Nisaea sediminum: one gene and its partner. The protein of the gene in region 2 interacts with the protein of the main gene of each other region in a pairwise test. Links are inferred from orthologs where the notes say so. Each region holds a gene or a part of one and is shown on either strand. Other genes may lie near its edges. The genes, in order: IG122_RS00325 and IG122_RS17770.

Region 1 (3,420 bases), on a different replicon or contig from region 2:
ACCGCCTCGCCGCGCGGCGAGATCCTCGATATGCGCCGCCGCGCCGCGGGCGAGGTCGAGATACTCCTCATCCGAATACATCTCGATCCAGGCAAGATAGGGATTGCCTTCCCGCCTCGTCAACGGGTCGTTGGCAAGCCGCTGCCCGATCACGCCGTAGCCGACGACGCAGGGCGCAAGCGCCGCATGCAGATCGAGCACGTCGCCCGCCATGCCGCGCTCCAGCACGTAGCGGGTATAGGCCATGCACGCGGGATCTTCGGGAAGCGCCGCCATCTCCACCTCGGAGAGCCCCCAGCCGGCGCAGTATTTGACGTGCAACTCCATCTCGACGTCGAGAATGCCGCTGATCACGGCGGAGGCCGCGCGCATGTCCTCGAGCCGCTCGGACTTGTAGACGGCGAGCCCATAAGCGCGGGCGAAATGGATCAGAAAGAGATAGTCTTGGCCGAGATAGTGCCGGAAGGCCGCTTCCGGCAGCGTGCCGTCCGCCATGCCGGCGACGAAGCGGTGTCCGGTATAGGCCGACCAGGCCTCGGGGGCGGAACGGATCAGGCGATCGAGATAACTTCCCTCCTGAATGAGCGCAGCGCTCATGCCGAGCCGTCCGGCGGCAGGGTGACGACGAGCCCGTCGAGTTCCTCGGTAATGCGGATCTGGCAGCCGAGACGGGAGGTGTCGGAGAGATTGAAAGCGAGATCGAGCATGTCTTCCTCGTCGTCGCTCGGCGCCGGCAGCTTGTCGAACCACTCCGCTGCGACATGAACGTGACAGGTGGCGCAGGCGAGGCATCCCTCGCAGGCCCCTTCGATATCCACATCGTTCTCGCGTGCGATCTGCAGCAGCGTGTATCCGAGCGGGGCATCGACTTCCTGCCGGGTGCCGTCGCGGCCGATGAATGTCATGCGGGGCAAGTTTCTCTCCGTTGCTTTCTCGATCTCAGACGGATCGTTCTGTGTCGGCTGACGCGCGGTTGTACAAATCGCACCATGCGTCGACAAGCCTGTCGACATCTTCGTCAATGCTTTCCCAGCCAAGGGAAACGCGGATTGCCGTTTCGGCATCGGCGGAACCCGGGTCCATGGCGTCGAGCACGTGACTGCGGCGGACCTTTCCGGAAGAGCAGGCGGAGCCCGAACTGACCGCGATGCCGGCAAGATCGAGCGCAATCACCTGGGTTTCGCCGCGCACGCCCGAGAGCGAGACGCAGCTCGTGTTCGGCAACCGCGGCGCCGCGGCGGAAAAGATCCGCGCGCCCGGACCCGCGGCCCGGACCGCGGCCTCGAACCGGTCACGCAGGGCGGCGACGCGATCCCAATCGGCAAGCGTTTCACGGGCGGCTCCGGCTGCCGCGCCGAACCCGACGATTCCGATCTTGTTCTCGGTTCCCGAGCGGCGCCCCTTTTCCTGTCCGCCGCCGGTCTGCACCGCCGCAAGATCCAGTCCTTCGCGGACGTAGAGCGCTCCCACTCCCGCGGGCCCGCCAATCTTGTGCGCGGAAAGCGACAGCAGATCGAGGCCGGCGGCGGTGACGTCGAGCGGAAGCTTCCCGGCCGCCTGCACGGCGTCGCTGTGCAGCAGCGCGCCGAACGTGCGCGTGAGGGCGGCGATCTCCTCTATCGGCTGCAGGGCTCCGGTTTCGTTATTGGCCCACTGCACCGAGACGAGTGTCTCACCTCCATCCGCCTCGAGCGCGGAGCGGAGGGCATCGAGATCAAGGATGCCGTTCGCGTCGACGGGAAGCCGGACCGCGTCCGGCACCGCCGCGAGGACCGCTTCATGCTCGACGGCGCTGGTCACGACCCGTCGGCGGCCCGCGCCTTTGAGTGCCAGCGCAGAGGCCTCTGTTCCGCCGCTCGTAAAGACGATGGTTTGCGGCGCAGCGCCGATCAGAGCGGCGACCTGCGCGCGAGCCTTCTCGATCGCGGCCCGCGCGGTCCGCCCCGGCCCATGCACCGAAGACGGATTGCCGACCGAGCGCATCGCTCCCGACATTGCCTCGACGGCAACGTCCCGAAGCGGCGCGGTCGCATTGTAATCGGCATAGACTGTCGCGGGCATGGAGATCCGGATCCCGGTGAAACGCACAGCCGAGATAGGCAGACGAGGCAATCCCGTCAAGAATCTCCGGAGTTAATTGGGTATTCGCCCCGACACAATATCGTCGACCGTGACCTGATCGAGATATCCGAGGACCTGACGCCCGACCTCCTCCCAAAGCGGTTTCGTCGGATCGTCGGCGCATCCCCTCGTCGCGAACATTCCGTCGTCGTCGCTGTTTCCCCGCACCGGCTGCTCGATCGCAGTCATCACCTCGGAGATCTTGATCTGGTCCGGTTCTATTGCAAGCAGATAGCCGCCCCCCGGCCCTCTGACACTGCGCACGAACCGCGCCTTGCGGAGCTGTGCAAACATCTGTTCGAGATAGGAGACTGAAATTTTCTGTCGCGATGCGATCTCGGCCAACGAGACCGGACGGCCATCGTCGTGTCGCGCAAGATCACATACCGCCATAACGGCATATCGCCCCTTAGTACTGAATTTCACCTTATATGACCCCCGTGCCGAACACGTTACCCATCGCCATGCCCCCAACAACGGCGATCTCTTCAGCAGAACGGGGTCCCATCCGTTCAGTACCCTTGGACGGTCGAACAAAGAACCGTCCGTAGCGTTGCGCCATGCTTCCGTTTCAAAGCAGCAATGCTACACTTGAATTCGGCAGCCTGACTGAGCTAAAGCCAGACTCCGACTGTCAGAATGAGATTACAGCCATCGCGCAATGAAAGTAAACCGGGATAGCGGCGGTTAATTTCCGGGTCGCGGAAAGAAGACTATTGCGACTCTTAGCCCCTTCCCGGAACTGGAAAACCGGCCTGCCGGTGTTGAGGAACGGATCGAATGCCTGAAGTAATCATGAATGGTCCCGAGGGACGTCTCGAAGGACGTTACGTCCACAGCAAGAAAGAGAACGCGCCCATCGCCCTGCTGCTGCATCCGCATCCGCAGCATGGCGGAACCATGAACAACAAGGTCGTCTATTCCCTGTTCCAGAACTTCGTGAATCGCGGTTTCTCGACCCTGCGCTTCAACTTCCGGGGCGTCGGACGAAGCCAGGGCGTGTTCGACCGCGGCGAGGGCGAGCTCAGCGATGCCGCGTCCGCGCTGGACTGGCTGCAGACCTACAATCCGAACGCGCCCTATTGCTGGATCGGTGGCTTCTCCTTCGGCGCCTGGATCGGCATGCAGTTGCTGATGCGCCGGCCGGAGATCACCGGCTTTATCTCCATCGCCCCGCCGGCCAACATGTTCGACTTCAGCTTCCTCGCCCCCTGCCCCTCGTCGGGGCTGATGCTGCACGGCGATTCCGACGATGTCGTCCCGCCGGACTCGGTGAAGAAGCTGGTCGACAAGCTCTCC
Region 2 (16,010 bases):
ATCCCCCGGAAAGACCGTCTGGCTGGCAAAGACGGCGCCGATCGCCGCGAAGGCCTTCGGATTGGCGATCGCAAGCGCGAAGGCGGGAACGAAGCCCGGAGCCTTTCCGGCATCGGCAGCGCGCACGCCGACCGGCGCGGACGCGATCTTCCAGGCGAGATAGAGAATGTAGGCCGCTGCTGCGACGGTCAGCGCGGTGACCAGCGCCGGCTCCGTCAGGATCAGCGCCGTCACACCGCTCGCGATCATCAGCAGGACTCCGGTCGTCCCGATTACGATACCCCCGAGATAGGCCAATCCCCGGCGGAACCCGTAGGCGGTCCCGAGCCCGGCGAGGCTGAGGGTCGCGGGCCCGGGGCTGCCCATCAGGGGAAAGGCTGCGAGCCAGAGCAGGAGGAGGCTGCTTGTCATTCGTCTCTCCGTCACGGATGCTGGTCCGGAATGTGCGGCGCAATTGCAGACGCGGTCTTGAACGAATGTGCAGCGGGTGGGCCAGCCAGGAGACGGGGCGAGTACGCTTTCGCACGGCGTGCGACGGATTGCAGATCGTGGAAGCCTCCGGTTTTCGCCATGCCTTCGCGCCGCACCGTCATGACGAATATGTCATCGGCCTGACCACGCACGGGGTACAGAGTTTCAGCTACCGGCGGGAGGAACGTGCCGCCCTGCCGGGCCAAGCCTTCATCATCCATCCGGATGAGGTGCATGACGGCCGCCCCGGAACCGACGGCGGTTACAGTTACCGCGCCGCCTATGTCTCGCCCGCGCTGATCGGCGAGGCGCTCGGCGGGCGGCCAATCCCCTTTGTTGCAGAGGTCGTCGGCACCCTTCCGGAGCTCGTCGCCGCGATTTCGGAAATGCTCGAACTTGCGGAGGGGGAATCCGGCGAGCCGACCGGTGCCGTCACGCAGCTTGCGGATCTGCTGTTGCGCCTTTCCGGTACGCCGACATCCCGCCTGCCGGACAATCGGGAGACCATGCTCCGGATCCGCGATCATCTGGCGGAGAGCTGGTTCGACGGCATCTCCATGGCGGAGATCGAAGCCGAGCACGGACTCGACCGCTTCACAGTCGCACGGCTGTTCCGGCGCCATTTCGGCATCAGCCCGCACCGCTTCCTGACGCTGCGTCGGCTCGAGAAGGCAAGAGAGATGATCGGCGCCGGAGCGGATCTCGCCGATATTGCGGCCGCGACCGGTTTCGCCGACCAGAGCCACATGACCCGTCAGTTCAAGCAGGCCTTCGGCGTCACGCCCGGCCAGTGGCGGCAGTTGCTGAACTGAGCGCCGGGCCTAATGCCCGCCGCCGCCTCCACCGGCCGCCTGCGGGCGGCGCATCAGCGGGGTTGCCAGCACCAGCAGGAGGAACAGCCCGGTCATCAGGTAGAAGACGTCGCCGAACGCCATCACCGTCGCCTCCCGCCGAACCATGCCCGCCACCTGTTTCAGCGCGGCGCCGTCCGCGAGAGATCCGAGGCTGGCCAGCCCACTGGAGATTTTCCCCAGCGTGTCTTCGGCAACCGAGCTGCCCCAGGTCACATGCTCGCGCAGGCGCAGCAGGTGCAGGTCCGTGCGGTCGTTCAGCACCGTGTTGATGATCGCGAGCCCGACCGCGCCGCCGAAATTCCGCGTGACATTGAAGAGGCCGGAGGCGTTCTTGATCGTCTGCGGCGGCAGGGTGCCGAGGGAAAGGTTGGTGATCGGCACCATGCAGAGCATGAGCGAAACACCGCGCAGGACCTGCGGCAGGAACAGTTCCCAGAAATCCCACTCGGCGGTGATCTTCGAGGCTTCCCAGGTGCCGAGCCCGAAGCCGATGAAGCCGATGGCGATCATCAGCCGCGGGTCGAGCTTGCGCGAGAGCCGACCGGCGATCGGCGCGGTGAAGAACATGCAGAGCCCAGTGACGAACATGGTCTCGCCAATCATCAGCGCGGAGTATTCGCGGATCCGGGAGAGATAGACCGGATAGAGATAGGTCAGCCCGTAGAGCCCGATCCCCATCACGAAGCTAAAGGCGGAGCCGGTCGCGAAATTGCGGTTGGCGAAGGACCTCAGATCGACCACGGGCACGGCAGCCGCGAAGGCGCGCCAAAAAAATCCTGCGCCGGAGATAATGGCGAGAACAGCGAAGAATAAGATCGTGTCATCCTCGAACCAGTCGTTCCCCGGCCCCTCCTCCAGCACGAATTCGAGACTGCCGAGAAACCCCGCCATGAAGATCAGGCCAGACCAGTCGAACCGCTCGAGCAGCGACAGTTCCGGCTCGTCGAAATCGATCAGCGTCACCGCGGCGAAGGAAACCAGGATGCCCGGCACGATGTTCACCAGGAACAGCCAATGCCAGGAGAAGAGCTCGGTCAGATACCCGCCGACAGTCGGGCCGATGGTCGGCGCAAGCGTGGCGACCAGCCCGATGACCGGGCTGATCACATGCTGCTTGCTGCGCGGGAAGACCGTGTAGGCGGTCGCGAAAACGGTCGGGATCATGCCTCCGCCGATGAAACCCTGCAGCGCGCGGTAGACGATCATCTCCTCGATCGAACTCGCGGTCGCGCAGAGGAAACTCATCATGGTGAAGCCGGCGCAGGCGAAGGTGAAGAGCCAGCGCGTCGAGAAAGCCCGGGAGAGGAATCCGGAGAGCGGGATCATCACCACTTCGGCGATCAGGTAGCTGGTCTGGACCCAGGAGATCTCGTCGTTGCTGGAGGAGAGGCCGGCCTGGATCTCGCTCAGCGACGCCGAGACGATCTGGATGTCCAGGATCGCCATGAACATGCCGAAGACCATGCAGACGAAGGCAACAACGTGCCGCGTGGGGATGGGCTCCTCGGCGGCGGGAAGAGCGGCGCTCACGACCGGACCCGCCTCAATCCTTGGCGGCGAGCGCGGGTGACCCTGCCTCGGCTGCCAATGCGCCCGAAGTACTGTCGTTGCGGGTGTCGATCGTCACCTCGACGGACATGCCCGGGCGCAGCATGCGGTTGCCGCCTTGGTCGGTGGCGAAGCGGACCCGGACCGGAAGGCGCTGCACGATCTTGGTGAAGTTGCCGGTCGCGTTCTCCGGCGGCAGCAGGCTGAAGACGGCACCCGAGGCCGGCGAAATGCTTTCTACCCGGCCGCGGAAAACATGGTCCGGATAGGCATCGGCGGTGAAGTTCACCTCCTGCCCGACCGACACACGGGAGAGCTGGGTCTCCTTGAAGTTGGCGTCGATATAGACGTCGTGGATCGGCACAACGGCGGCGATCCGGGTACCGGGCATCAGATACTGCCCGACCTCGACCGCACGGTTGCCGACGACGCCGTCGATTGGCGCCCGGATCACCGTGAAAGTGAGATCGCGCTTTGCCTGGTCAAGCGCGGTGCGCAGTTCGCGGAGAATATGCTCCTCCTCGATGCGTTGCGCGTCGAGCACGCCGCGCCCGGCCCGAGCCGACGCGAGACCGGCCCGGGCGGCCGCGAGGTTCGCCTTGGCGCCGTCGCGGGCGGCGCGGGCATTGTCCAGCGCCTGCCGGCTCGCATGGTTCTTCGCCACCAGCTTGTCCTGACGGACGAACTCCAGCTCCGCACGCTCCAGTTCGACCTTCGCAGCGGCGACCTTGGCTCCGGCCTCCTCGATCTCGGCTTCCTTCGAGACCGTTTCGACATCGAAGCGCGCGATGGTCGCTTCCTGTGTCGCGATCTTGTCCTCGGCGCCCTGGAGCGCCAGACGGTAGTCACCGTCATCCACGCGGGCGATCACGTCGCCCTTCTTCACCGCTTGGTTTTCCTCGACCTCGACGGTTGTGACATAGCCGGAGATCTTGGCGGAGAGCATGCTCATGTCGGCGCCAACATAGGCGTCATCGGTGGAAATCTCGAACCGTCCCCGGGTCCACCATTCGTATCCTTTGTAGCCGCTTCCGGTGAGGACGAGGGTCAGCAGCAGCAACAGGATGAAACGCCGCTTGCGGGACCTGCGGACCTCCGGGAGGCCGCCTTCGAACTTGGAGCTCATGTCGGATGTCGATCTTTATTTTGACTGAACGGTTCGGTCAATGATATGAACTATGTAAATTGACTGAACGGTTCGGTCAACGTGAATCTATTGCCAATACGAAAGAGCGGTGCTTCTTAAGCTATGCTTCCCGTGCTTTCCGCCGGGAAGCACGGCACTTTAAGTTGCGCCGCCGAGGAAACACGACCGATGACAATGTCGCCCCAGCTGCAGGATCTCTCCACGTCGGACGACGGGTTCGCCGACACGCCCAAGCGGCGGGAGATCATCGACGGTGCACGTCAAGTGTTCCGGGCGGAAGGGTTCGACGGCGCCAGCATGGGGCAGATCGCCCAAGCTGCCGGTGTCTCCAAGGGCACGCTCTATGTCTATTTCCAGAGCAAGGAAGACCTCTTCCACGCCCTCGTGGTGAACGACCGGCGCGAGGCCGCCGAGCATATGTTCCAGCTCAAGGAACAAGCGGGGCGGCTGGAAACGCGCGAAATGCTCTGCCAGCTCGGCGAGAGCTTCATCACCATGATGGTCCGGCCGGAGCATATCGCCCTCGTCCGCATGGTCATGGGCGCGGCCGAGAAACTGCCCCATGTCGGCCGCACCTTCTACGAGACCGGTCCTTGCCTCGGCATCCGCCGTGTTTCGGAATATCTCGCCCGCGAGGTGGAGGCCGGGCGGCTGGAGATCGATTGCGAGCTCGACCTCGCCGCCGGTCACTTCCTCAATCTTTGCCAGGGCAACCTGATCAAGCCGCAGTTCTTCTGCTCGGAGAAGCCGCCCTCGAAGGAAGAGATCTCGTCCACGGTCGAAAGCGCGGTCACCGTCTTCCTGCGTGCCTTCGGCCCGTCAGCGGAACACTCCTAGACGTCCGCCCCCGCATAACCGGCGCAGACGATCACGCCGCCCGCACGTTTCGCATAGGTTTTCTTCGGAACGAGAGCGCCCGTCACCGGATCGGGCCACATGTAGAGTGTCCAGGCGCCTGAGGGTTGTAATGCCGTCGCCGCGATGATCTCGCGGATGAAATAGGTACCGTTGCGGTCCCTGCTGCCGGAGACATTGTCTCCTTCCGCCCGCTTATCCGGATGCAGCAGCAACGTGCCGCTCTCGTCCATCACGTAGACATAGAGTCCCTCGTCCGGCCGCACCCAGGCCCGGCGCGGGCTGTCTTCCAAAGCTCCCGGAAATCCGTTGGCCGCGATCGCCGCCGCTGCGGTCTCGACCATCTCGACGACAGCCTCGCGCGTGCCGTAGGCATGCCCGATGCCCGGACAGACCAAGGCCGTCGCAACACCGGCGATCAACGTCAGAACTCTTCGGCGTGTCCGGTCGGTCATCTTTTCTCCCCGGTCAGCGCCTGGATCGCCTGCGCCGTCACCGCCGGATCCTTTGCCCCCCCCCGGAAAACCCCTTTGGTGACGGGCCCGGCCTGCACCCCCCCCCCCGGGCCCGCCGCCTTCGCCACCACCGAGAGGATGCGCTCCGGCGCGGAGTTCCTCCCGCAGCTCCGCTGGCTGCGGGAGGAACTCCGCGCGACGGCCCTCGAACTCGCCTGAACGGTCGAGTGACCTGCTCAGGCGCCCTTGCGGATCACAAACGTGAAGGTGCCGCCGGTCTCGTCTTCGCTGACCAGCTCGTGGCCGGAACTGTTGCAGAAATGCTTGAAGTCGAGGGGCGAGGCCGGGTCCGTTGACTGCACGGAGATCAGCTGGCCCGCCTCAAGGCCTTTGATCGCCTTTCGGGTTTTCAGGACCGGTAGCGGACATTTCAATCCGCTCGCATCCAGCGTCAGCGCCGGTTCGCTCATTTTCATTCGCCTCGCAGATGGACTCATGCGCCGAATATTGGGGCGGAAGCAGGCGCTTGCCAATCCCCGCCTGTTCCGGCCCGCGCCCCGTCGGCCGAGCATCGGCGATTTCACGGATGATCTTGGCCAGCAGGACGTCCGCAAAGCGGGTCTCCTCGTCCGCCACCATGACGAAGGCACCGACGCCGCCTATGATGTCCAGACGGTAGTGCATCTCCAGCGGCATGCCTCCGGGTCCCGGGCGGTTCCCGCCCCGGCTCTTCACAGCGAGCGCGTTCACCGTGATCCCGGCATCGACCGCCCGATCTCTCGCCCAGTCTATCGGGCGGCCACCGATCTGCGGGCCGTCCCCGGACACGTCTATCACCAGGCGCGTGCCCTCGTAGGCATTGCCAAGGATCCTGTCGGTCGAATAGGCGATCGCCTCGCTGATCGAATTGTATCCCCAGGCGGCGCGCGGTGCCGTCATCAGCGCCTCGCCGAATGCGCGAGCATCCTCCGGTCCGGCGATTTCCGACCAGTCGACGATGGTATGCTGGGAGGCGGCATCTCCCCATTCGATATAAGTAACCACAATTTTACCCCGGCGACCCGACGCAATGGCGTCGAGGACCCTCCTGTCGGCGAGCGCATCGGCATACCCTTTGCGCTGCAACCGCAGTTCCTCGTCGTCGATGGAACCGGACCCGTCGGCGGCGAATACCAGCTCCAGGTCGACCGGCTCCGCAAAGCTGGGGGACGCCCAGACGGTCAACAGAGCAAGTGCGAACAACTTCGCCCGGCCACCGGAAAACACGCCATACGCGCGACTTAACATTATTGAAACAAAACGGAATTTATCTGTGGATAACTTTTTTCGCGCTGCGGAACGGTGAGAAGCTTCAAATGCAAGAGATCGCGTTCGCCCCATGTTTACCCGCCCCAAAACATTTCGTTTGCAAAGCGCATCGCCCAATTCGGTTTTAAAAACAAAAGAACGACATTATTCACAAGCCATGCACAGCTTGGCGTTTCGCAGCCTCTCTGAGCACCCGATCCGGGTCAAATAAATTTCCGTTTCCGACAGCCCGGCTCGGCAATAAAAACGCGCGAGCGGCCACAAATCTATAATTGAAATGTGGTCAATCTCCAAGATATGGAGGCGCTTTACTGCACTTGTGCGTCGAACCAGATCTTCCATTGCCGCAACCTTAAATAAAAATCCATTGAATTTTAAACGATTCAATAATGAAAATGGCCACTGGGTCGAAGCTCGATACTGCGCCCGGCGAATTGCACCGGCTGGCCGTCCATCGCCAACTGTGTGACTTCAACGTCAAGTCTGAGCGGCTGCCGCATCCAATAAGGGAAATCGATCCGGAGCACCAGCTGGTCTCCGCCGGCGGCAACACGGTGCAATTCCCTGCGATAACGGTCGGCATCCGCATAAGTCAGAAATCCGCCGGAGACGGACGCCCGGATACGGAATTCTCCGTTCCGCCGGACCGTCACGATGCCGGCGCAGGCGGCCCCGTCAAAGACGCCGGTTTTCGGAGGAAGCACGACCGGCACGCCGCATCCGAGCTGCTCCCGCGGCACGATCTCGACCTGCATCATCGAGCCCGCCCCCACGCTCTCCCGCTCGGGCTCCGCCTCCTGATACCGATTGATTGAACCATAAAGAATTGCGGTCAGTCCGCCCGCGACCGCTATCCCGGCCATGACGGCACTGCGCTTTCGCGGACCTGCCCGCTCCTTCCCGTCAGGGGACGTTTGCCGCGAGGCCCCGAAGAGTGTTTCCGAGATGTCCGGCCCGAGGCAGGCCAAGAGGGCCTGTTCCGGATGATCAACCGGCAGAAGGCTCCAGCCTTCGGTACTGTCCGGGATGTCGCCGGAAGCCGGGAGCACGAAGAAGCCATGGCCAGAAGCGGCCGTCCCTGCCCGCTCAAGTTTTGCCCCGACGTGATCGACCGCTCCGACATTGAGGTCCCTGTCCACCCGGCCGGTTACCAGCAGATCGGTCTCGGCCGGCGCGTCACCTTCGGCGAGGAGATCCTCACGCTTCAGCATGTGTGCGAGAAAAAGTCCGAGTTGCCAGCTCTCGCCACCGTCAATCGCCGCCGACAGATCCGTCCGATAGACCGGATGTCCGGTCAGCCGCTCGACCACGCCGGTCGGCTCGCGCACGAAAGAGTCGTAGTCGGCGCTGACAGGCAACGCAGCGAGAGAGCCGGAGAGACAGAGAGCGGACCGGACCGCCGGATTCTCGGCCGAGATCCGCACCACGCGAACCGCCCCGCGGGTCGTCGCGACGAAAACCCGTACCCGTTTCGTGCCGGCCATCACGTCAGGTAAAGCCTGCTGTCCGGATTGCGGAACGCCCGGAGAAACGGCGCATCGGCATCAAACATGAGCTGAAGCGGCAATGTTTCCGCCTCGGGCAAGACGGCATATTCCGGGCGCGCGCGCGGAGGAATGGCGACGAGCACGCGCGGCAGCCCCGTCTCCGGCCGCACCTGCTCGATCAGCAGATATGTCGGTCCGCCCTCGGCAAGCGACGGCGCCAACCGCAGACGGAAGCCGGCACGTTCGCGCATTTCGAGGCCGCCGCTGCTCGCCGCTGCGGCGGCAGGAAACTCGGCCAGGGCAATCCGGCGGAGCAAGGCTTCCGCCGCCGGGGCAAAATTCGGATCATCGAAAGCGCGGTCCAAAACCGCATCCGCTCCCTCCCCCTCCGGCCGCAACAGACAATGCACCAACTCGGAAAAGCAGATCGCGCCGGCGGCCTCCTTCGTCGCGCCACGCAGGTCCTGCGCCAGTGAGGCTGCGGTAAAGAGCGCCCTGGCTAACGGATCGGCCGCCGTTCCGTCCTCGCCGGTCATGCGTGCTCCCGGTAAAGCGCCGCCAGAGCAGTGGCGAAACGGCGGCAATCCTCGTCGAAAACCTGATCCGGCGAGATCAGGTCAAAGTGCCGGCCGAGCGACTTCAGCAGGTCCTGCAGGCTTTCAGCGCAATCACGAACCAGCGGATCACTGACTTCGGCCGCCTCCAGAATCTCGCGCTCCAGCACCCGGCTTTCCTCGAAACCGCGACGGTTGATCTTGGCGAATGCGCCTCGGGCGGCGCGAAAAAACCCGGCTTCGGGTGCCGTCTCCGGATCGCCGGAGAGCGCATGCTCGATCAATCCTCCGACCACCTGCTCCGGGCGAAGCGGGACCACGTTTCCCTCGAAATGTCCTGGACCGGAAACACTCGACTTGAGGGCCGGCGCCATCTCCGGAAAGAGCGAGACCGCAATCGCCAAAGCTTCCGGTCTTCGGTTCCGGAACAGAATGTACATCAAGGCCTTGCGAATTTTCCGGAGATGCGTTGCGATCGTCCCGTAGCTTGTGACGGCGGTCGCGTATGTCTCTTCCGGCGAGGTGCCGATCAGACCGGCCACCAAATCCTGCCCGGCATGCCCGCTCCGCCGGCGCAGCGCTTGGATGATACGCGCCTGATGCGCGCCGAACACTTCGGCGCGCAGGATTGTCAGCGGCAGAATGCCCGCCGCCTCCCCGGCCTCCAGAACGAGTTCAAGCCGCGCCGCCTCCCGCTTGTTCACCGATTTGAGCCGGTCCGCTGGAGGCGAGGAAAGTTCGCTGAGGATGGCCCGTCTTCCGTCTACGACCTCCAGCGCCTCCAGCACCTGTTCGGGATCGACCTCTCCCTGTTCGCGCGATGGCCCGATCGGTGCGGCGCTTTCAACCGCCCGCCGGACCGCAGCCTCCTTGAGCGCCGTCCGGAGCCGGAAACAGTCGAGAGCGACAGTGCGAAATCCCCTGAAGTCCCCACCGTCGGAATGCAGCGCGCAACGCAGTTCCCAGAACGCGAGGATCGTGCGGTCATCGATGGATTCGGCTGTGGGTCTGCGTCCGTTTCGTTCGGCGAGAAAACCGCATATGACGCCGAACTTCCGCTCGTATTGCTGCGAGGGGAGATGCCGCTTCAGAAACTCGTAGAGGCGTCTGGACAAGGCGTTGGCGAGCGCCTGCGCCTCTCCCCGCCCATGCGGGCCTGCAAGAAATGCCGCGATTTCACCGTCCACCGCCTCGAAACCGAGGGCCGTTACGCAAAAATCGAGCAACGCGGCCAGGAAAGGGATCCGGCCATAGCTGATGCGGAATTCCGGCGAGGCGGTCCGGAGGACAAGCTCGTTCGCTCCGGCACGCACCTCGGACCCGTTTAGGTCGCGCCGCACGGAGGCGATCGACGCCGCTTTGAAGGCCGAAGCGGTCGCTGTACGTACGCCCCAGAGATAACCGATATACCCTCCGCGTCCCGCGATCCGGTCCGCGGCGGAGATCAGGAAGGCGAGTTCCAGCAAAGGCCGGCCATAGGCCCTGGCGGCGACCGTCTGGATAAGGGAGCGGCGCACTCTGGCATCGTAGCGCCGTCCGCCATCGCCCGAGGCTTCGACGACCGCGGCGAGCGCCGAGGCAAGCTCGCCGCTGATCTCCGTTCTCAGGCCAGCTGCTCCACCACCATGCTCAAACACGCGCGCAGCCCCTCAAAATCAGTGAGTAATTTTATATTTTCTCGCCTTATGCGTGCTTATCTTGGGTGATTTCCTAACCGACCGCAACACTCCCGTATGCAGCCGGCTTCCCGCGGATCAGGGCGCGGACAGCTCCAACCGCCGGTTGGCGAGATCGACGGAGACGGACACGCGCTCGCCCAGATCGGCGGCAATCTTTTCGAGCCTCCCGGCAAGCACCGTGAGGTCGAGAGCCGTTCTGTAACCAAACGATACAGGACCGCGCTCATCGCGGCGCCGGATACGCAAGGGCGATGGAGGATCGACGGTCTCCACAGCGAGGATGTCCGCAACCGTCAGGACTTTGTCGAATGGCACGCCGGAAAAGACGAGCTGGACATCAGAGCTCTCCCGCTCGGCAGCAGATACCGCCGCGCCTTTTCCTGCCCTGATCCGGTAGGGGACCATATGGATCTCGACATCTCCGAGCCACGGCGCAGTTGCGAGTTGATGGAAGAATGTTCCGGCGGATGGTGCGTCGCCCGGCAACTGAATGCCTGCTATGGGAGCAAGGCTGCCGAATTCGGGCGGTCGGCCTGCGGCGAGCAAAACGATCAGGGCTTCACGATCGGATGCCGCTCCGGTCCGCGGCGACACGAAATAGCCCGAGGTGCCTCCGACCCGGACCCGCCGTTCCGCCCCTTGGGAAATGCGCAGCACCCGCCCCGCTTCATTCGTGCTGCCCCTTTGCTTTAAGGACAGCCCCACGACCGAACCGTTCGCCGTGCGCGCATAGATGGCCGCCCACCGATCGACCGGCCAGCGTACGAAGCGCAGCTCCGGCACCGCTCCCGACACGAGCTCCGGATCCGCCAGAAAGACAGTTGGATCCGCGTCCTCGGACCGGGCCGGAACCACTCCGAGGAGAACCGCGACCAGAACTCCCCATGCGATGCCGCGGATGTTCATTGCCTCAAGCGCGGCGCGCCGCGACCGCCTCGGCCAGAATACAGAGCAGCTCGAACATGACCGTCGCGCCGGTCAGCGCGGTGATGCCGCTCGGATCGAAAGGCGGCGCGACCTCGACCACGTCCGCGCCGATCAGATTCACCCCGCTCATGCCGCGGACCAGGAGCTGCGCCTCGAGTGCCGTGAAGCCGCCGATCTCCGGCGTCCCGGTTCCCGGCGCATAAGCCGGATCAATGCCGTCGATGTCGAACGTGAAGTAGGTGGGCCCGTTGCCGACGACGCGCCGGGCCTCGGCGATGACCGCCTCCAGTCCCATCGCATGGGCTTCGTGCATCTGGATGACGCGCATCCCGTGCTCGTAGCTGAAGGCCCACTGGTCGCGCCCGTTTATGCCTCCGCGAATGCCGATCTGCACGCAGCGTTCCGGATCGAGCACGCCTTCCTCCACCGCCCGCGAGAACGGTGAGCCGTGGTGGAAGCGGGAGCCGAGATAATCGTCGCCGGTATCGCAATGGGCATCGATCTGGATCAGCCCGACCGGCTGCTTGCGTCCAAGGACCCTCAGGATCGGCAACGTGATCGAATGATCGCCGCCGGCACTGAGCGGCACCGCACCGGTCTCCGCCAGCTTTTCATAGTAGGCCTGAATCTGTTCATGCGCTTGCTCAAGCTGGAACGGCCGCTCGACCACCGCGTCGCCGACATCGGCAATCGAGCAGAGTTCGTAGGGACAGGTTCCCGTTGCTTGGTTGATGGTGCGTATCATGCTGCTCTGATTGCGGATCTCCCGCGGCCCGTGCCGGGCGCCGGGACGATTGGTCACCCCGCCGTCATAGGGAACACCGACCAGCGCAATATCGAGCCCTTCGGCGCTCTGCCGGTAAGGCGTTCGCATGAAGGTCGGCAGACCGGTATAGCGCGGCGCCTGCATCGCCTGAAAATCCTGCTCCGACATGCCCATGAGACCGCTCCTGCGATTGCTTTCGTTCCAGTCTGCGATTGCGCCTGATCGGAATGCAAGTCTGGACCGCCTCTCGGAGCCGGGGCTACTGTCCCCGCTCCCGCCTCGAGACCAAGAGATCGACATGACCACGTATTTTCCCGCCTCCGGCGAATCCTGGGACCGTATCGACCCGCGCGACGCCGGCTTCGACGCCGACGGCCTGAAGGCCGCGAGCGATTTCGCGATAGCCAATGAATCAACGATGGACCGGGACGTCAGGAAGGCGCTCGACAACGATCTGTTCGGCGAACCGGAGGGCCTGCGGGACGTCATCGGCATCACCCGGCCGCGCGAGGACCCGCATGGGCTCATCATCCGCGGCGGCAGGATCGTCCACGAATGGGGGGATACGCGACGCCCGGACATCACCTTCAGCATCGCGAAGAGCTATCTCTCGATCTGCGCAGGCCTGGCGCTCGACGAAGGGCTGATCCCGAGTTTCGACCGCCCGGTGGCGGAATTAGTCGATGATGGCGGCTTCGAGTCCGAGCAGAACCGGGACATCACCTGGGCCCAGCTTCTGCAGCAGACCAGCGAGTGGGAAGGCACGCTCTGGAGCAAGCCGGACTGGATCGACCATAACCGCGATCTCGACGCTGCCGCCGGCGAAGGCACCATGAAGGGTAAGGCGCGCGAGATGCAGAAGCCCGGGACGTTCTGGGAATATAACGACGTCCGCGTGAACCGCCTGGCGCTTGCCCTGCTCCGGGTCTGGAAGAAGCCGCTTCCCGAGGTCCTTAAGGAACGGGTCATGACCCCGATCGGCGCCTCCGCCGACTGGGAATGGCACGGCTACGAGAATTCCTGGGTCGAGATCGGCGGCAAGCGGATCCAGTCGGTCTCCGGCGGCTCGCACTGGGGCGGCGGCATGTTCATCAGCTCGCGCGACCAGGCGCTGACGGGCCTGATGATGGCGCGCGGCGGCGTCTGGAACGGCAAGCGGCTGCTCTCCGAGACCTACATCAACGCCGCGACGACGCCCTGCCCCATCAACAGCGATTACGGCTATCTCTGGTGGCTGAACGGCGCCGGCGGCAGTGCGCCGTCGGCTCCGCGCTACAGCTACTTCGCCAAAGGCAAGGGCTCCAACGTGATCTGGATCGATCCGGAGCTCGATCTTGTTGCTGTCGTGCGCTGGATCGAGCGCGATGCCTTCGACGGTTTCTGCGGGAAGGTCATGGAAGCCCTACACAAGCCGTAAGCATTTTTTAATATTATCAGGGGAGTATGTGCGCGGGTTTGCAGATTATACGGTTCGGCAAGCCGGTCCCGGTCCGCTGATAAAGGCTCTTGAATGCGCGAACGAATTCTCAGGTTCGCAGTACTGGTCATGATGGCGATCGTGGCGGCAACGGCTGCGCACGCAACGGTCTTGCATGACAAACGCATACTCTTCATCAGCTCCTATCACTTGGGATTCCACAGCGTCCCCAAGCAGATCGAAGGGATACGCGCAGGCTTCGACGATTTCCTGAAAGGCGGCACTCAGCCGCTTATCGACGTCGAATTTATGGACACCAAGCGGCTTGGTTCTGCCGTTTACGGGCGGGTGTTCCGGGAGAGCCTTGTCGCCAAACTTGGAGCGGTCGAGCCCTACGACCTTGTGATTGTTGGCGACGACAACGCTTTGGATTTCGCCCTCGAGGAACGGAACGGCCTGATCAAGGGTCTCCCGGTTGTCTTTCACAGCGTCAACAATGTGGCGAAAGCCGCGTCGCTCAATGACGACCCCCAATTTACCGGCGTCGTGGAAGAACTCTCGCTCATCAACACACTAGATTTGATAAAGCGGCTGCTTCCCGGTTCCCGCAAACTTTATGCCATTGGCGATGCGACCCCGACCGGGCGTGTGAACATGAGCCAGCTCACCTCGATCCCGCGGGAACAGATTCCGTTCGAGATCGTCACCCTGTCGCTGGACAAGATGACCCACGAGGATCTGGCCCTGTCGCTGGCGAATCTCGAACCGACCGATCCTGTGCTGCTGGTATCGGCCTACAGGGACTACACAGGTCGATCGCGCTCCCGCTCTCAGATCATGGATATGCTCGCCGTCAATCTGAGAGCTCCGTTTTTCCACCCGATACCGTTTCAACCCGGAGATGGCCCCGTCGGCGGATATGTCGTCAGCCATTTCGAGCAGGGCAAAGCGGCGGCATTGATGGCATCACAGATCCTCAGCGGCACTCCCGTCAAGGATATCCCCGTGCTTCTCAAGAGCCCGAACCGCTACCTCGTCGACATGGATGCGGTGAAACGTTTCGGACTCGAAGAGGATGGCGTTCCCGAGGGGGCGATCCGCTTCAACAACGAAGCGAAATTCGCCGGTCTGGACATTCGCGTTATCTGGGTCGGGGCACTCTTCATCCTGTTTGAGACCGCATTGATCGCGATGCTGGTCATCAACCACCTGTATCGCCGCCGCGCGCGGATCGCTTTGAAGAACAGCGAACGCCGGTTCAGGGATATCGCCGCGATTTCTTCCGACTGGTTCTGGGAGTCGGACCCGGATCTGCGCCTGACCGAACTCTCCGACCGTTTCGAGGCCGTTAGCGGCGAATCTCCGCTTTCGCGCCTCGGCACCTCGCATTTCCAGTATGAGCGGCTGGAATGGAATGCCGGTCGGGAAAACGAATGGAATAATCACCGCGCCCAGATCGACGCTCATGCCCCGTTCCGGAACTTCGAATATGCACGCGTCGGCCCCGACGGCGAACGCCGTTACGAGCGGATCAGCGGCACACCGGTTTTCGACAAAGGCGTTCTGACAGGATATCGAGGTACCGGGACCGACATTACCGGTGAACTCGAGCGCCGCAACCAGCTGCTCGACGCCATCAACGAAGCCGATCTCGCCAACAGAACGAAGAGCGCCTTTCTGGCCAATATGAGCCACGAGCTGCGCACTCCGCTGAACGCGATCATCGGTTTCTCCGAGATTCTAACCGGTCAACTCTTCGGAAAGATGGAGAACGACCGGTATCTCGACTACGCGAAGGACATCAACGAAACCGGCAAGCATCTGCTTACGGTTCTGAACGACTTGCTCGACATCTCTCGCATCGAGGCGGGCTTCGTGAAACTCGACGAAGGCGTGATCGACATCCGCCGGATGCTGAAATCCTGCGCTCGCATGCTGGGCGACCGGGTGGCCGAGGCCAGTCTCGATCTGAAGCTCGATATCCCGGGCGACCTCCCCGCACTCTTCGGAGACGAGACAAGGTTGCGTCAGGTCTTGATCAATCTGCTGATCAATTCGGTGAAGTTCACCCCGCGCGGCGGAACCATCCATATGCGGGCGCTTCTGGCAGATGACGGCGGGATCAACATCGAGGTCGAGGACACCGGCGTCGGCATATCGCCGGAGGATCTGGAGCGTGTGATGGAACCGTTCCAGCAGGCCGAACAGGCGCTTTCAAGGCGCTATGGCGGCGTCGGCCTCGGACTGTCGCTCGCACGCAATCTGACCGAATTGCACGGCGGAACCATCACGCTCATGAGTGAGCAGGGCTCCTGGACGATTATCCGCATCCATCTGCCGGCCGACCGCGTGCGCGCCTATCCCCCCTCCGAGCAACGGGAAAGCGACAGCGCCACGGCGACGGCCTAGCTCACATCCTTGTCAGACCTCAAACCCGGACGATCTTGCCCGGGTTCATGATGTTGTTCGGATCCACCGCCTGCTTCAGCGCGCGCATCAGATTGAGCGCGGCCCCATGCTCCTCCTCGAGATACGGCATCTT

What was found.
Region 1: the proteins of IG122_RS17770 (region 2) and IG122_RS00325 interact in binary tests that used the Escherichia coli proteins (3 or more experiments, as listed by UniProt). The link is inferred for Nisaea sediminum from one-to-one orthologs.

What each region holds. Positions count from the first base shown.
Region 1 is NZ_JACZCQ010000001.1:66,256-69,675, reverse strand. What follows is about bases 1-2,992. They hold IG122_RS00325 (cysteine desulfurase family protein), read right to left. Parts: upstream 2,062-2,992; coding sequence 940-2,061; downstream 1-939. Other genes in these bases: IG122_RS00315 (alpha/beta hydrolase), read left to right, coding at 2,902-2,992; IG122_RS00320 (RrF2 family transcriptional regulator), read right to left, coding at 2,134-2,547; IG122_RS00330 (ferredoxin family 2Fe-2S iron-sulfur cluster binding protein), read right to left, coding at 594-914; tenA (thiaminase II), read right to left, coding at 1-597. In the rest of the region: more of IG122_RS00315, read left to right, coding at 2,993-3,420. UniProt on the Escherichia coli protein: Master enzyme that delivers sulfur to a number of partners involved in Fe-S cluster assembly, tRNA modification or cofactor biosynthesis. Catalyzes the removal of elemental sulfur from cysteine to produce alanine.
Region 2 is NZ_JACZCQ010000008.1:85,705-101,714, reverse strand. What follows is about bases 4,184-7,133. They hold IG122_RS17770 (sulfurtransferase TusA family protein), read right to left. Parts: upstream 5,801-7,133; coding sequence 5,567-5,800; downstream 4,184-5,566. Other genes in these bases: IG122_RS17760 (hypothetical protein), read right to left, coding at 7,022-7,133; IG122_RS17765 (DUF1194 domain-containing protein), read right to left, coding at 5,712-6,710; IG122_RS24130 (hypothetical protein), read left to right, coding at 5,406-5,549; IG122_RS17775 (cache domain-containing protein), read right to left, coding at 4,854-5,330; IG122_RS17780 (TetR/AcrR family transcriptional regulator), read left to right, coding at 4,189-4,857. Outside these bases: IG122_RS17800 (LysE family translocator), read right to left, coding at 1-411; IG122_RS17795 (AraC family transcriptional regulator), read left to right, coding at 549-1,283; IG122_RS17790 (DHA2 family efflux MFS transporter permease subunit), read right to left, coding at 1,293-2,855; IG122_RS17785 (HlyD family secretion protein), read right to left, coding at 2,869-3,999; more of IG122_RS17760, read right to left, coding at 7,134-8,122; IG122_RS17755 (hypothetical protein), read right to left, coding at 8,122-8,661; IG122_RS17750 (hypothetical protein), read right to left, coding at 8,658-10,316; IG122_RS17745 (hypothetical protein), read right to left, coding at 10,434-11,264; speB (agmatinase), read right to left, coding at 11,269-12,225; IG122_RS17735 (serine hydrolase domain-containing protein), read left to right, coding at 12,350-13,468; IG122_RS17730 (sensor histidine kinase), read left to right, coding at 13,562-15,877; IG122_RS17725 (FAD-binding oxidoreductase), read right to left, coding at 15,897-16,010. UniProt on the Escherichia coli protein: Sulfur carrier protein involved in sulfur trafficking in the cell. Part of a sulfur-relay system required for 2-thiolation during synthesis of 2-thiouridine of the modified wobble base 5-methylaminomethyl-2-thiouridine (mnm(5)s(2)U) in tRNA.